DNA from 3 places in the Paenibacillus anseongensis genome. Region 3 is predicted to be linked to each of the others. Evidence: riboswitches for the same ligand, from Rfam matches in the RefSeq annotation. Region 3 holds a riboswitch; each other region holds the start of a gene.
What was found. Region 3 has a riboswitch for thiamine pyrophosphate ahead of GON05_RS02540 (DUF561 domain-containing protein). Riboswitches for the same ligand answer to the same signal wherever they lie in the genome.

Region 1 (5,511 bases), on a different contig from region 3:
AAGGAACTGTATGACGCGGCTTGGGTGGATGGGGCGAACCCTTGGAAAATTTTCTATAAGATCTATCTTCCGTTAGCCAAACCGGCCTTGTCCGCACTAGCTGTATTCACCTTCATCAGCGCTTGGAATAACACATTAGAACCGCTTATTTATTTGCAAAATAAACAGATGTTTACCCTGCCACTTGGGCTCCTTTTCCTGAAAAACGAAGTTCAAAACCGGATGACCCTGATCATGGCTGGTGCCGTCATCACCATTGTCCCTGTCCTTGTCGTATTTCTCTTTGCGCAAAAATATTTCGTTCAAGGCATCGCTTCAACTGGATTGAAAGGCTGACTTTACGGAACTCCAACAAATGGCCCGCATAGGGAAAAGGAGAGTGACTACAGCTATGTCTAAACAATCTAACCAATCGCATGAAATGGAAGAAGCGGCTACTCCGGTAGATGCAGAGGGAGCAGCAGAGAGGGAAGGACATAAGGAGCCATTAATTAGCCGCAGGAAATTGCTGGCTACGCTAGGGATAGGAGGAATTGCTGCTGTCTCCGGCGGATTATGGCAGGTAGCAGGTCAGTCTACCGCCTTTGCCAGCGACCAATCCGTTACAAGCTCTGTATATGGCATGGCGATTAAAAAACGAAAAACCGAGCTGCTTGAGATTCTGGACACGAAATTCTGCATCGCAGTTAAGTTGGAGGACCTGAGGGTCGAGCTCGAACCTGATCCTACGCTTGCTTATTACGTAACAAACGAGATGCAGGAGGGCTTTTTCCGTTATGACCCGAACGACACTACATCTGTAGATAACACGGGAACCGTACTTGTGTCTTCTAACGGCAAGCGGTTCAAACGAATCTACGGGGATACACTGATGGCTTCTTGGTTCGGCACCAAAGGAGATGGCGTAACGAATGACACGCTGTCTTTACAGACAGCGCTAAATACCGCGTCCGGCCACAAACTGTTTATTCCCAAGCAGCGGGCGGGCTATTATTTAACAGGCCAATTGTTCATTCCGAGTCAAATTGCGATTGAATTTGAGCCGGGGACCGTCATACAAGCAGTAGATACACTGAGCAAAGTAGGGCCTGTCTATGAACGATTGATCCGCATCAAAACCGTCAAAGACGTGTATATCAACGGAAACGGCTCAACGTTACGTATGAACAAGGCGGCGTATACGACAGGTGAACAAGCTCATATTTTTGACATCAGCGGTTCGGAGAATATTGTTATTGAGAATATCAACGCGAATGACAGCGGCGGAGATGGCTTTTATATCGGCTATTTCGAATCGACGGTCGGTTTCTGCCGGAATATTGTGCTCCGTAATTGCCGCGCGGATAATAACCGAAGACAAGGACTCTCTGTAATCTCCGTAGACGGTCTCACCGTGGAGGAATGCCGTTTCTCGGGCACGAAAGGAACAGCTCCGCAGAGTGGAGTCGATATTGAACCGAATGGCCAACTTGATTTGCTGAAAAATATTCGGTTCATCCAATGTGTGGCGGATGGAAATACAGGCCGGGGCTTCCTGGTCACTTTGTTGAAACCAACGGCTGCCAGTGAGCCCATCGATATCGTGTTTGATAAATGCAAAACGAAAGGGAATTCGTTTGGTTTCTCCATGAATTATGGTGGAGATGGCACGAAAGCCGTACAAGGTGAAATCAAACTGATTGATTGCATCGCGGAAAGTGAGCAGTACGCCGGATTCTCGGACTTATCTTTCTCGGCCGACGGCGCGAAGCGCTCCTATATTCGGTGCCGGGCGATAAACTGTAACACGGTTAACCAGCCGGAAGACCCTTATGGTTATGGCTCCTCGTTCATCCTCACAACGGTGCCGTCGCAGGTAAGAACCGCGATCGGAAACGCGGTTTATAGGGATTGCGAATCCGTAGATACGCGTCAGGTTCCGCTGATTAAGCGTGGATTCTCGTTAAAGAAAAATAACGCAGAATTGCTGCGGAACGTCTCCTATTTGGGCTGCTCCATCAAAGGCGGAGGCCAAAAGCTCTATGCCATAGACCCCTCAGCCGAGGATATCTATGCCGTCAAACAGCCGCTGCCTATTCAAGCGTATCCTTCTTCCGGATCCGTCACTTTTGATTACATAGGCTTCAAAATCACCAACGCTGGCGCATCCGCTGAGGTCACCTTGCTGCTGCCAACAGCGAAAGCCAGCGTCACGTACACATTTTTTGTGGAAGCTCCGTATCAGCTTAATTTGCAAACACAAACGGGGAAGACGATTCTGACACCCTTAGGGGGTAAGACCCTGATTGGAACCAACCTGCAAGGCAATTCTATCGTGCTGACGGGCCGCTCAGATGGACAGTGGGAGATTTCAGGCATGGTAGGGGATTGGCTGCAATAGCAGGTTGTGGTAAGATTTGACTTGACAATTGAATCGTATTGAACACTAGGGGTGCTGTTATAGCTGAGAAAGACGTTCGTCTTAACCCTTACACCTGATCTAGGTAATGCTAGCGAAGGGAAGTGGTTGTTTGTCGTTTGGGTACTGTCATAACGCGGCCGCTTTCTATCAGAAAGCGGTTTTTTTGTTTGACTACTAGATTAATTAAAAGGGGATAAGACAATGACTTTTTCTGAACGTTTATATGAGCGGCTGCAACCGGTATGGCGGAGAAACCACGCCCATTCGTTTGTTCAGGGAATGGGAGACGGCACGTTAGAATTGGAGAAATTTCGCTTTTATATGATTCAAGACTATGTGTATTTAAAAGATTACGCCAAACTGTTCGCGTTAGGAGCGGTCAAATCGGATGATTTGGCGGTTATGGGTAAGTTTGCTGCTCTGTTGGACTCCACATTGAATGAAGAAATGTCCCTTCACAGGGCATATGCCGCTCGCTTCGGGATCACGGAGGAGGAGTTGGAACAGGCCAAACCTTCCCCGATTACTTTGGCTTATACGCATTATATGCTGCATACGGCGCAAAACGGATCGTTAGCCGAGTTAACCGCGGCGCTCCTTCCTTGCATGTGGAGTTATTCAGAAATCGGCAAAGAGCTAAGTCGATTGCCCGGAGCGAGCGAACATTCCTATTATGGAGACTGGATTAAGATGTACAGCTCGGAAGAGTTCGGAGGGTTAGCGCAGTGGTGCATCGGGCTGCTCGATCAGCTCGCCGAAGGGAAGCCGGAAGCCGAACTCAATAGGCTGGAAGAGATTTTTCTGAACACGACGCGGTATGAATATATGTTCTGGGAAATGGCTTACCGGATGGAAAGCTGGCCTGATGACTAGAAATTCAAGGAGATTGCCACTTGGCAACTCCTTTTTTTGTTCTTTCAGGCAGTTCTAAAATTATGTCTTGACTAATATATATTCTAATTATAGAATAACTAACGTTATATAAATTATTCATAGGAGTGATTCACATGCATATTTTGTCCATCGTGCTTCAAATTATTTTAGGGATCGGGTTTCTGCTGTTTGGTTTCATGAAATTCGGCAGCAAACAGATGGTAGACGAGTTCAAGCGCTATCGGTTATCGTCGGGAATGAGGATTTTTACTGGTTTAGTAGAAGTGCTGTCGGCCGCTATCATTATTATCGGCATTTGGGTAAGTCCGTATGCCTTAATCGGTGCTATTCTTATGGCAATCACCATGTTTGTTGCGGCTCTTGTCCACTTGGTTCGCGTGAAAGATCCAGCTGGTAAAGCCATGATGCCCATCTTTCTTTTCATATTGGCCGTAATCGTCATTGTTTTGAACTGAAGCAAAGGACATTCGATTTTTTCTAATTGAAATTCCTGAGGAAGTCGAATATCCTTGTGTATAAGAAAGCAAGATAAGGTGGTTGGCGTATGACTGAACGCGATAAAGAGGGTATAGAGCTCGATTTAAGGCTTATACGCGTCATAAGAAAAATGGTAAAAGAGTTGTTTGGCAGCATGGAGCGAAGCATTGATAGCTTTGATCTCAGTATCGAAACGTTCCAGATTCTTGAGTTTCTTTACAATAAAGGTCCACATCCCATACAGAAAATTAGCGACACGTTCTCGATTCCAAGCGGGAGTATCACTTATGTGGTGGATAAGCTTGAGAAGAAAGGATTCGTGGAACGCCTTCCTATTCCAGGTGATCGCCGCAAGGTGAATGTGGTGTTGACCGGCGAAGGGCGAAGTTATTTTGATACGATTTTTCCAACTCATGTCCAAGCGATCTCCGACGATTTGTCCTTTGTGACGGATGAAGAGAAGCATGAACTCATTGTTCTGCTTAAGAAAATTGGATACGGCATTAAGAATCGTCAAAGCGATGCAAACGGTACTGAATTGGACAATAAGTCAGAACCTTTGGAATGACACAAAAAACGACCCTCTAACTGAAACAAGAGGGTCATTTTTATCAATAAAAATATCCTATTTTTATAATATATATAATATTAACATTCATATCTGGTATAGATGGGAGAGATTACAATGAACATACAGATCCTAGGCCCAGAGTTTCAGGGGAAAGAATCTTTTGACGGGGGAAGGATATATGCGCAGAAGCCGCTTGGCTTTTCAGGACAAGGAGCCGCTACCGTGCGGCTTGGACCTCTTTTCTATTGGTCATGGGGGCATGCGGTGAAGGAAGGCGGCATCGGCTTTCATCCTCATCAAGGCTTTGAAATTCTAACTTACGGTATCAACGGAAAAGGAACTCACCGGGATACGCTCGGCACAGAGAGTACACTTGAAGCAGGCGACGTACAGTTGATGCAAACCGGATCGGGCATGCATCACGCAGAGACCGTCACTGCAGGTTACGAAGGTTTTCAAATCTGGCTGGAACCCTATTTACAAGATGCCTTGAATCGCGAACCGGTGTATACCTTTTACGATAACGAAGAGTTCCCTCGTATATCCCACGAAGGCGTTAACGTGAAAACGGTAGTAGGGGAAGGTTCTCCGATTCAAAAGCTTGTAACCGACGTAAACATGTACGATATCGAAGTTGAAGTCGGGGCAACGTACGTTCATCGGCTATCGCCCAACCGTACGTTCGCAGCTTTAACGTTTCGCGGCAAATCTGGTAGCCTATGGACCACAGAAGCGAATCGCGTTTCTTTTACAAACAAAGACTTTGCTATTGTACAAACTGAAGAAGAAGTAGAAGTGAACATTCGCGCCGAGGATGAGAAGCTTCGTTTGTTTATCGTAGAAATCCCGACGAAAGTCGATTATCCTTTGTATAATAAAGCAAGATAAGAATAAGGGACGGGGCAACAGTGATGTTGCTTCGTCTTTTTTTTGCACTTCCTGCCGCGTCGTAAGCACTTTTCGCATAGGTTTCGCTCGATTCGGCATAATAGCAATGATTGTGCTGACTAGGAGGATCTTGCATGAGTTGGTTAAAAATAGGTAAATTCCGTTCATACAAATATCCTCCTGGTACGAAAAGTTCCTTTCTGGAGGAAGACAGTTCTACTCCATTCACCGCGGAAATTGAACAGAACGAAAAGTTGCTGCAAGAAACGTTTGAGGACTG
Region 2 (5,511 bases), on a different contig from region 3:
GCCGCTGCGTTTATTGGATCGAGGAAAAGAAGCAGGTACTGGAGAAAGGGCAATGGCTGCTCATCCCGAGCAGTATTCCCTTTTACGGACGAAGTGTTCCAACCATGCTGCACGAAAAATATGTCGTTCGATTTGATCCGAGAGCCGTTCAAGCTCAAGCGTCATTTCCACTTTTTAAGCTGTCCAGCGCCACGAGTCGATTTACGAGCAAATATGAACTGATTCTAGACCGGCTGCGACATATCCATCAGCAATGGCAGGACAAACAGCCCTATTATCAGACGCTGTGTGAAGCGCTGCTAACAGAGCTGTTCGTTTACTTGCATAGAGAGTGGGACCAAGAAGCTGCAACAAGCGCTACGCTGCAACTAGTCGAGCAGATGAAGAGCTACATCCAGAACCACTACCGGGAGCATGTCACCAAGGAGGAACTGGGTGCCTGCATTAGCAGATCGCCGAACTACGCGGCGACCCTTTTTCGCAAAGTGACGGGACAGACGATCAGTGAATTCGTGCATGCAGCCAGGATCAAAACCGCTGTCTACATGCTCAGGCATTCGGCGCTAACGGTGACGGAAATATCCGATTTCATCGGGTACAATGACGCGTCCTATTTTTATCGTGTGTTTAAAAGGTTGACCGGACTCGTGCCGACGGATCTTGTCTCCGACCGCGAAAACGTCCGTAAATAACGGGAGCTCGTCTACTTGGATCGATTACATCGTTCCGCCGCCACGGCGCACTTCAGGCGGGATCTTCTCAGGACCTTTATCGATATACTGGTAAATGAAGGTTCCCACGCTGGCTTCGTCAAACTTAGGAAGCTGCATCGTTTTCGTCCAGGCGGTTACGACAACCTCTTTATCGCTGGGCACATCCGGGTTAGGTACAGCTAGCACACCGGCGCCAGCTTGTTTGAAATGGCTCAAATAGTCGAGGCGATCCTTGAGTTCTTGAGGCGCATCGGGATGGTAGTAGATGATGATGTCGCCGTGCTCCAGGTTATGGACAAGCATCGCATATGTCGGTCTTTCCTTGTAAAAACCAAACTTTAAATCATGCGGGCTATGCGTGCCTGAAGTTGGGATTTTCATCTCGTAGGTCAGCATACCTTCATCATGATTGCGCCCGTAATCCTTATCCGTCGTAACTTCGATAGGCGCATTGTAATTAAGTTTTTCGACGCTATATTTGTTGGATGAGGTCTGGATCAGAGAAGTTCCTAAAGAGCAAACCGCTAAAATGATAAGAGCATGAGACAGCAGCATCCAAGTCTTGTGCTTTTTGTGCAGAGCCTGCTTCTCGGCTTTTTTCAGCTTGCTCGTGTTCGCTTTGTTCGTCTTCGCGGCAAGCGCGTAACCAATGACGGCCAAAATGAAGAGTGCTGCCCCTATATAAAGCAAAATTGCAGTAAGATTTGACCCGTTCTGCATGGTGGTAGTATCCATTTGATATGAGCTCCTTTACGTTAATAATCCGTCATACACTACATATTGTAGTTTCGATAGTGGCAAGAAGTCAAATTCTTTGTAAAGATCCCGTTTTGGGCATAAAAAAAGGAGGATTTTCCCTTTCAATTGTTGAATCATGTAAGTAAATGTCTATTTTTGTAGAAAAATTTATAGAAAAGAGGGGGGATGACCAAATGACAGCACAAATGCTGGAACTACATAAAAGAAACGGGTTAATGGTGAAGCTGTTATGGGCTTGTTTGGTGTTAGGAATGGGGGCTTCCTATAGATCCATGGGAGTTGTTATGACGCTGCTGACTTTTGGAGCGCCTATTGCGGTCATTTGCACGCTGCTGATCTGGAGGAAAATCGGGGTCACTTACACCAAATATATCATTGCCATAGGCCTTAATGTGATTTCATATTTCTTCATGACGCATAATCACGCTTTGTCCAGCATGCTTATCTTGTATTTAAGTTTAGCGCTGGTCTCCTTGTATATGGATTATAAGCCGTTATTGCTTAATGGCGTTATCGGAATCGTTAATTTGAACTATTTCTGTTCCACGTTGTCGGGTCCAATTGACTATATTGCTATCAATGCTTTTTATGTTCTAATCATCATTACGCTAATAGGTCAAGGCCAGATAGGATTCCGATTATTAAGCCGTGTAGCCCAGAGTGCTAGGGAGTCCGAGGTATCACGGATGAAGACAGAAGAGGTTCTGGCAGGCGTCCGTACGACAACAGAGGCGCTGGGAACTTCCAGTAATACGCTTCATGAAAATGCCTCCGTGACAGGCAGAATCACAGAAGAAGTCGTTGCGGCTTTTCAGGAAATTTCCATCGGCATTGAATCTCAAGCCACTTCCATTACAGACATTACAACGGCTATCCAAGATGTAAATGAGACGGTGGAGATGACCTCTTCCGCATCGAACACGATGAGCAGCAGATCCCGGGATACAGCCCGCATGACGAATGAAGGCAAGAGCCAGATGGAAGATCTGACGCATAAAATCAAGGATATTACTGTGATCGTAACGGAAACGTCGAGCATCATGAATGAAGTGAACGAAGAAAATGTGAAAATCGGAAATATCGTGACAACGATTGCCGATATCGCGAATCAAACGAATCTTCTGTCGCTCAATGCGTCCATCGAGGCAGCTCGAGCCGGGGAACATGGCAAAGGGTTTGCCGTAGTTGCCGGTGAGATTCGGAAGCTTGCAATGAACGCTCATGTAGCTTCAACGGATATCTCGGAGATTCTAGGCTCCATTCAGCAGAAAGTGGAGACCGCAGTTGAGAAGGTCGCCATCGGCAAACTGGCAGTAGAATCGGGCAGAAAATCAGCGGAAAGTGTTGATCAGTTATTCGAGGTTATTAACACGAATACAGCTGAGGTCATGGAGCAAGCGGAGAATTTGCAGCGCATGAACCAGCAGTTGCAATTGTCTTCCCAGAAGGTGGCCGAGGAGATGACATCCGTGGCAGCGATAACGGAAGAGTCCGCCGCATCCGTGCAGCAAGTGCTTGCTAGCGCGGAAGTACAGCAGAAACGGGTGGAAGATATTGTTGACAGCATCCGCCAGTTATATGGATTAACACTGGATTTAAAACTTTTGATGGATAAATAATTTCTCCAAAGGCATTGCCAAATATCGAGTAATCCGCTACAGTTAAGCCAAATGAATAGCAACACGGGTGCTTGATGAAGTCAGGCTGAGATAGTGGCCCTATGCCACTGACCGTTAATCTGATCTGGGTAATGCCAGCGTAGAGAATTGGAGTGCCTCTTTCTGCACTAATTTTATGCCTGCCGCATCCCGGTAGGCTTTTTTTGTCGTGTTCGCCTATCTCATTTTAACAAAAAAGGTATCCAGGAAAAGGAGTGGGAAGAAGAAATGGCACAAAAAGGAACAGGAGCAAAAGGGTTAAAATTGACCGATATTTTGGTCACCATCGTGATCGCGGCGGTATTTGGGGTGATTTATCGCATATGGGGACCTATGTATGATCTTCTAAAACCGATCGGTCTGCACGCGGAGCAGTTAAGCTACGGCATGTGGTTCATGGCGGCTACATTTGCTTTCCTCGTTATTCGTAAACCAGGCGTCGCCTTATTAGCTGAAGTTGCAGCCGCGACGATTGAGGCTCTTTTTGGAGGATCATGGGGAGTATCGACGCTTGCGTATGGCATTCTTCAAGGGCTTGGCGCAGAGCTGGTCTTCGCGTTTTTCTTGTATCGCCGGGCGAATGTGGGTGTAACCGTTCTAGCGTCCTTCGCATCCGCAGCGCTTTCTTTGCTTGTAGATAAGTATTATGGCTATATCGATCAGCTAACATTCTGGAATTATTGCTTATTTATTGGGCTTCGTCTTGCAGGCTCCGCCATTATAGCTGGTGTATTCGCCTATTACTTGGCTAAAGCATTAGCTCGCACTGGCGTGTTGAACTTGGTTCGACCGGTTTCAAAGAACGATTACGATGTACTCGGGTAATGCCTATGAGCGAGGGCATTGGGGTTACCAATCTGCGCTTAAAATATCCGGGTAACGAGGTTCCCCTGTTATTTCAAGGGGTTTCCTTTTCGGTGATGCCGGGGGAAAAAGTGCTGCTGCTCGGGCCAAGCGGTTGCGGGAAATCGACACTGCTCCAAGTGCTGAGTGGGATCGTCCCCGATATTATCGAGATTCCGCTGAAAGCGGATAAGCTTGTCACACCAAGCCGCTGGGGGTACGTGTTTCAAGATCCGGACGCTCAGTTTTGCATGCCATATGTGGATGAGGAAATTGCTTTCGTATTGGAAAATAGGCAAATCCCCCGTGAGGAAATGCCGGAACGGATCGCGCATTATCTGAGCTTAGTGGGTTTGCAGTTGGAAGACGATCACACCTTAATCAACCAATTGTCGCAGGGAATGAAGCAGCGGTTGGCGATTGCAAGCGTCCTTGCTTTGGAGCCAGAAGTGCTTTTTCTAGATGAGCCTACGGCGTTATTGGATGAGGAGGGCACGGGGCTTGTTTGGGAAACGATCCGGTCCATTAGCGCGGACAAAACCTTGGTCATTGTGGAGCATAAAATCGGTGGTATTCTCGATCTCATCGACCGTCTGATAGTCATCTCTCCGGAAGGAGAGATTCTGGCTGATGGTTCACCACAAGCCGTATTCAATAGGTACAAAAAGCAGCTTGCGGACTACGGGATTTGGTATCCGGGCGTTTGGAACGAACTCAACATGGAACGCTTAAGCAGGAGCAAGTTGCCCGCGGAAGTCGAAGCTGATGCTGAGAACCGGCAGCCGATCATGTCCTTTCGCGATTTTACCGGGCTTCGCGGCGGACAGATCAAGACCTCTGTGGATAACTTGAGCGTCTATCCCGGTGACTGGATCGCGATCATCGGTGCCAACGGTGCGGGCAAAAGCTCGCTCCTGCTCGCCATCATGCGGCTCATCCCGACCAAGGGCAGCTGCTGGATCGACGGCGTGAAGGGCAGCAAAATCGAGCAGCTTGCGGAGCAAGTCGGTTTCGTGTTCCAAAACCCCGAATTCCAGTTCGTGACGAATTCGGTGGAAGAGGAACTGCTCTACTCCCTGCCGGAGGCGGAGGGAGGGAAGGACGCCCAGCAGGCTGCTCTGGAGGAGCTGCTGCGGCAGTACGATCTGCTCGCGCTGCGCAAGCGGCATCCCTTCCAGCTCTCGATGGGCCAGAAGCGCCGCTTAAGCGTAGCTTCGGCGATGGTCCGCAGCCCGCGTATCCTGCTGCTCGATGAGCCCACCTTCGGGCTCGACGCACGCGGTACGCTGCGCATGCTGGAGCAGCTGGAACGGCTGCGCGCAGGCGGGACCGTCATCGTGATGGTGACGCACGATGAGGAGATCGTCCAACGCTGTGCCACGCGCGTTTGGCAGGTTGAGGCCGGTCGTGTGACGGAGCAGTCTGCGACTTCCGCAGCACACACCGAGGAAGGAGCGCCGATGGTATGCAAATAACGTTCACGTATCGTGAAACCTGGCTGCATCGGGTTAATCCGGGAGTGAAGCTTGTCCTATCCC
Region 3 (5,511 bases):
CGTTGAGCTGGTGGCCAGCGGTGAAGCGAATGCCGAGCAGGTTGTTCAGGCACTCAGAGGTTAACCATCAACGCCGAAAAGGGCTGTCCCGGGTGTAGAGAAATCTACCGACGGGAGGCCCTTTTTTCGTTCGGGTTAGTCTTAGGGGAACTGGAGTCCGCTATTTGTGCGGAATAGCGCCATTCCCTGTCTAAGCGGAACTACAGGGCCTTATTTGCCCGTTGAGCCGCATATTTAGCCTAAAAGTGGCGAAATAGAGGACGCCAGTTCCCACTTACCATCCAAAAGATGGCCTTTTGGATGATTAACGGCCTGAAGTTCCTCTAAAGATGAGATCTCGGAGTTACTTCACTCTCTCCTGCAAAAGCTCCACAAGCTGTTTGCCCGGATCTTTCATCATTTGCCCGCCATTGCCACCGGCAGGACGATTGCCGCCGTTGCCGCCGTTCCCGCGAGGCTGTTTCCCAGCGTTCGCGCCGTCTGAACCGGCTGCTGCATTCGGTGAAGACGAAGGGGCAGGTGCGCCTGAGGCGTCCGGTTTCGTGCCTTTTTGCCCATTGAAGTTGCCACGCGTGCCATCGCCTGGATTGCCGCCGTTACCTCCTTGTCCTCTTCCACCGCCATTGCCCATATTCGCCATCTTGCTCGCAGCGTCGTCGATGAACTTCTTCTGCGCATCCGTCAGCTTCTCGAGCAGCTTCGTTTTGTTCTCGTCGCTGAGCTCAGCTTTGGTTTCGATGTCCTGCGCAACAGGCAGCATGACTTGGGCTTGGTCCTTAGTAATCGCAAGTCCTTCAGCTTTGTCCATCATGAGCAGCGTTTGGAAGGTGCTGAACAACTGTCTCTGCGCCTGACTCATCGCGGGACGGTTCTGCCCCTGCTGTTTCGCATCCGGTGAAGCTTGTGCGCTCGCTTGAGGTTGTGCTGTACTTGCCGCTGCTTGCTGAGGGGAAGCTTGGTTGCCGCAAGCGCTGAGCAAAGCGGGAAGAAGGATGCATAAGCCGGCTATTTGTTTCATTTTAATTTTCATATGTCTATGTACCACTCCTGTCGATAATCTTCCATTTCATTTTCATTGTACGGCTCAATTATGAAAAAAAAGAGAAGGGAAGCTGAATAGGAGATAAATGTTAGCTTAAAAATGGCTGAGTGTGTAAAAGAGCATGCAAAAAAGAAGCTGCACAGGCAGCTCCTCCATTAAACTTGTTTGGCTCGATTCACAGTTAGATTAGGTCTATCGCTTTTCAAAGCGTATTTTCTGTTTAATAAAAAACCGAATAACGACGCCAGCGACTGCTGGAACAGCATCCCGAGCACAACGGGAATCGCCACCGGAGGCGGAAAGTACGCTACAGCAAGCACGGCGCCGGCGCTAATATTCCGCATCCCGCTGTTAAATGTAAGCGCCACAACGACATCCTGCTCCCACTTCATCAGCTTGGCGACGATCCATCCCAGGATGTAGCCGAGAGAAGCGAGGGCTAGTACAAAACCGGCCAAACCAAGCAGTTTGGCATTAAAATCACGCAAGTATGGCGCGATAACAGAGCTGTTAATTGCGACAACGATGCCCATGCATATTTTCGAAAAAGGACCTAGACGGCCGCTCCACTGCTCTTTGATTTTGCCTTTCGTCCATTGATTAAGCAGCATGCCCAGTAAAGACGGGACGACGATCATGAAGAATAGACCTTGCATCATGGCAAAAGTGTCCATCTGGACTTTCGTACCGACCAGTGCAGAGAGTGTATAGGGCACAACAAACGGTGAAAGAACGGTATCCATGAGAATAATGGATAGGGTCAGCACGATGTTTCCCCGATAAATGGCGACCCACACGAAGCTTGTAATCCCTGTTGGAATGGCTGCAGCCAGAATGAGTCCTGTGATGGTTAACGGTTCCGAGCTGTAAACGGCGTGACCGAGTCCAAGCGCAAGCAGCGGCATACCGACATGTAAAATTAGCAGGGTAGCGATAAGAGGGAAGGGCTGGACGATCACTTTAACAAATTCCTTGAAGCTGGAGCTGATGCTGCCTGAGAATGTCATAAAGGCAAACAGCCAAGGCGATAAGAAGGTAAAGCCGGATAAATGACTGCCGAGCAGAACACCGATAAGCACGCTGACAGGTGTGATGAGCGGCAAGATTTTTTCCAGTTGGCGATTCAATTGAGCTAGCATCTGGGTGTTCATCCTTCCTGACAATGGATAATAAAGGCCGAGAGTTACGTTCTCCCTATTATAAGAGCTATAGCTTCGGGTGACTAGGATAAGATAGGTTGGAAATTTTTATTTCCATCGACTGGATACCGTGTTATGATAATGAACAAATGAATACGAATGTATCCCTAGGGGCGCCGCAAGGCTGAGACAGAGCAATCTGAACCCTTTGAACCTGAACTGGGTCATACCAGCGGAGGAAAGTGGAAACCGGACTTTGGCGCCTCATTTTTGCATGTTTATTATGCGGGCAACCTACAACCACTTTTCTTAGGAAAAGTGGTTTTTTTGCGTCTTGATTGCCGCACCAGGCTGCACTGCCTATCGATACATCGGTTTAAAAAGTGAGGAGGCGGGCTTCCATGTCCGAGCGCGAGCTGCATGTGATATCGAATGGCAAGTTGGCATGGAAGGAGATGGCTGCGATTGCAACCCGGATCCATCCTTATGTCACAGCCATTCATATCCGTGAGAAAAATAAGCCGATGGATGAAGTTTTTATGGGCGTACAGTATTTGTTGGAACAAGGTTTACCCGCGCAAACCCTTTGTATCAACGGTTATCCCTGGATGGCAACTGCAGCCGGACTTGGCGGTTTGCACCTTCCCGAAAGCTCTCCGCAGCTGCTGGAGATAAGAGATAGCTATCAAAGTGCGCATCGCACAGGAGTCTCTGTACATAGCACGGAGGAAGCTGTCAGACGCGAGCGCGAAGGGGCGGATTATGTCTTGTATGGGCATATTTTCGCAACGAATTCCAAGCTGGGGGTTGAGCCAAGAGGGCTTGAACAACTGGGGAATGTTGCCCGGCAGGTAACGATTCCAGTCATCGCTATCGGTGGTATAACACCTGCAAGAGTAAGGCCTGTGCTGGCTGCAGGAGCTTCCGGCATCGCAGTGATGAGCGGCATTTGGGAGGCGGATGACCCCGTGGAAACCGTAAAAGCTTACATCCAAGAGTTGCAGCAGCAAGAAGAAACTAGAGGTGAGAGACTTGAAGCATACGAGTGACGTTATCATCGTTGGCGGAGGCGTGATAGGCGCATCGATCGCCTATCACTTGGCGAAGCGAGGCCAGTCCGTCACGTTGCTGGAGCGCAGCAGGTTAGGGACGGAGGCCTCGGCTGCCGCAGCCGGCATGCTCGGAGCGCAGTCCGAGATGGAGGACACCGGGCCCCTGTTCCAGTGGGCCCGGCAAAGCAGAGCGATGTTCCCCGAACTGAGCGGGGAACTGAAGAGCCTCACGGGCATCGACATCGGTCTCGTCCGTGAAGGGCTCCTGAACGTCGCGCTCAGCGACGCTCAGGAGCAAGAGCTGCGCGCGAGGGAGAAACTCCAGCGCACAGCGGGTGAAAGAGCGGAGTGGCTGAGCGCAGCCGCAGCCGCAGCACTCGAACCCGCGCTGAGCCGAGCGACGCGCGGAGCATTGTACCTGCCCGAGGATGGGCAGGTGGAGGCGCCGCAGCTGGCGGCGGCATTCGCGCAGGCAGCGCGGGTGTTCGGGGCGAAGCTGCAGGAATTCGCCAACGTGCAAGGGCTGCTGACGGAGCGCGATCGCGTCATCGGCGTCATGACGAGCGAGGGGCCGCTGTATAGCGAGCACGTTGTTGTGGCGGCCGGGACATGGAGCGGCCAGCTCCTCGTCGGCAGCGGGATCGACCTACCGGTGTATCCCGTGAAGGGGGAGTGCTTCTCGGTTCTCGCCGAAAAGCGCGAGCTGCAGAAAACCCTGTTCACGCCAGGGTGCTATATTGTCCCCAAAGCGGGAGGACGACTCCTCGTCGGCGCGACAGTTGTGCCGAATAGCTACGACCGCAAGGTGTCACTAGCTGGGCTCGCCGAGCTGATGGAGCGAGCGAAGCAATTAATGCCCGCAATCGTTGAAGCCGAGTGGGAGAAGGCTTGGTCAGGCCTGCGTCCGCAGACGCCAGACGGCATGCCGTACATCGGCAAAGTCCCGATGTATGAGGGCTTATTTGCGGCCTGCGGGCATTATCGCAACGGGATTTTGCTCAGCCCGATCACGGGGAAGATCATCGCTCAGCTTGTATCAGGCGAGGACGCGAGTAACTTGCAGCCGAATTTGGATGCATTCTGCCCCGATCTGTCGGGAACGTCCAAGCGCTTGGAAAGCGGGCGACTACAAGGAGAGGAGCTGCACGGTATTGAAGCTGCACATTAACGGCCAGAGCGTCGAGGTTCCGGATGCGATTCGTACGATTGAAGAGCTGCTTGCCCATTTTGAGCTGCAGGAGAAAATGCTCGTTGTCGAGCATAATCAGAACATTTTACAAAAAGAAGATCATGTGAAAACGGAGTTAGCGGAAGGACATAAAATCGAAATCGTTCATTTTGTTGGAGGGGGATAATTAACCATGTTAAAAATCGGACCATATGAATTTCGTTCAAGACTGCTGTTAGGCACAGGCAAATTCCCGAATTTTGATATTCAGAAGCAGGCTGTTGATGTGAGCGAATCGCAGATTTTGACGTTTGCGGTGCGTAGGATGAATATTTTTGAGGCGAGTCAGCCGAATTTCTTATCCATGCTGGATGTGTCGAACTTCACACTGCTGCCGAACACGGCAGGGGCCAAAACAGCGGAAGAAGCGGTGCGCATCGCCAAATTGGCGAAGGCATCCGGGCTTTGCGACATGATTAAGGTAGAAGTGATTGGCGATGAGATGACGCTGCTGCCTGACCCTGTTGAAACATTAAAAGCATCGGAGATGCTGCTTGAAGAGGGCTTCATCGTACTGCCGTATACGTCGGATGACGTGTTGTTGGCTAAGCGCCTGCAAACGCTCGGAGTGCATGCCATCATGCCGGGAGCTTCACCAATTGGCACAGGGCAGGGCATTATCAATCCGCTCAACCTGAGCTTCATTATTGAGCAAGCAACGGTGCCTGTCATCGTCGATGCAGGAATTGGCGCTCCTTCGGACGCAGCACTGGCGATGGAGATGGGCGCAGATGGCGTGCTGCTGAACACAGCGGTTTCGGGTGCCAAGGATCCGGTCAAAATGGCGTATGCTATGAAGCTCGCTATTGAAGCGGGACGCGCCGGCTTCAAGGCAGGCCGAATTCCAAAGAAACGTTATGCTTCGGCGAGCAGTCCGATGGATGGTTTTAGCCGAGTGTAGGATGGGCGGAAAGGCCGTCAACTGGCGCTGCCGCCAGCTAGCGGTCGAAAAAGGCTTTCTCGGCGGCTGGGCGGTGATCAACGGGCGAGAAGGCTGGCTCGAGAGAGCTGAAAAGGCCGACTCGGGCAGGAGAATGGTTGCTACCGCCA

Region 1: linked by a shared signal. The riboswitch ahead of tenA (thiaminase II) and the one ahead of GON05_RS02540 (DUF561 domain-containing protein) in region 3 are both predicted to bind thiamine pyrophosphate.
Region 2: linked by a shared signal. The riboswitch ahead of GON05_RS27285 (ECF transporter S component) and the one ahead of GON05_RS02540 (DUF561 domain-containing protein) in region 3 are both predicted to bind thiamine pyrophosphate.

The regions. Positions count from the first base shown of each region.
Region 1 covers NZ_WSEM01000016.1:592,732-598,242, reverse strand. Annotated here, with positions in the region: gene GON05_RS18980 (carbohydrate ABC transporter permease) at 1-336, shown strand, start outside; gene GON05_RS18975 (right-handed parallel beta-helix repeat-containing protein) at 392-2,380, shown strand; TPP riboswitch at 2,418-2,518, shown strand; gene tenA (thiaminase II) at 2,603-3,274, shown strand; gene GON05_RS18965 (DoxX family protein) at 3,409-3,750, shown strand; gene GON05_RS18960 (MarR family winged helix-turn-helix transcriptional regulator) at 3,840-4,340, shown strand; gene GON05_RS18955 (pirin family protein) at 4,458-5,231, shown strand; gene GON05_RS18950 (spore germination protein) at 5,366-5,511, shown strand, end outside.
Region 2 covers NZ_WSEM01000023.1:201,566-207,076, reverse strand. Annotated here, with positions in the region: gene GON05_RS27300 (AraC family transcriptional regulator) at 1-692, shown strand, start outside; gene GON05_RS27295 (DUF3105 domain-containing protein) at 717-1,448, opposite strand; gene GON05_RS27290 (methyl-accepting chemotaxis protein) at 1,646-3,091, shown strand; TPP riboswitch at 3,145-3,254, shown strand; gene GON05_RS27285 (ECF transporter S component) at 3,359-3,955, shown strand; partial or broken gene GON05_RS40140 (ABC transporter ATP-binding protein) at 4,039-4,437, shown strand; gene GON05_RS40135 (ABC transporter ATP-binding protein) at 4,693-5,448, shown strand; gene GON05_RS27275 (energy-coupling factor transporter transmembrane component T family protein) at 5,439-5,511, shown strand, end outside.
Region 3 covers NZ_WSEM01000004.1:104,113-109,623, forward strand. Annotated here, with positions in the region: gene GON05_RS02525 (YbjN domain-containing protein) at 1-64, shown strand, start outside; gene GON05_RS02530 (hypothetical protein) at 344-1,030, opposite strand; gene GON05_RS02535 (bile acid:sodium symporter family protein) at 1,198-2,181, opposite strand; TPP riboswitch at 2,341-2,439, shown strand; gene GON05_RS02540 (DUF561 domain-containing protein) at 2,583-3,230, shown strand; gene thiO (glycine oxidase ThiO) at 3,214-4,401, shown strand; gene thiS (sulfur carrier protein ThiS) at 4,385-4,588, shown strand; gene GON05_RS02555 (thiazole synthase) at 4,595-5,362, shown strand.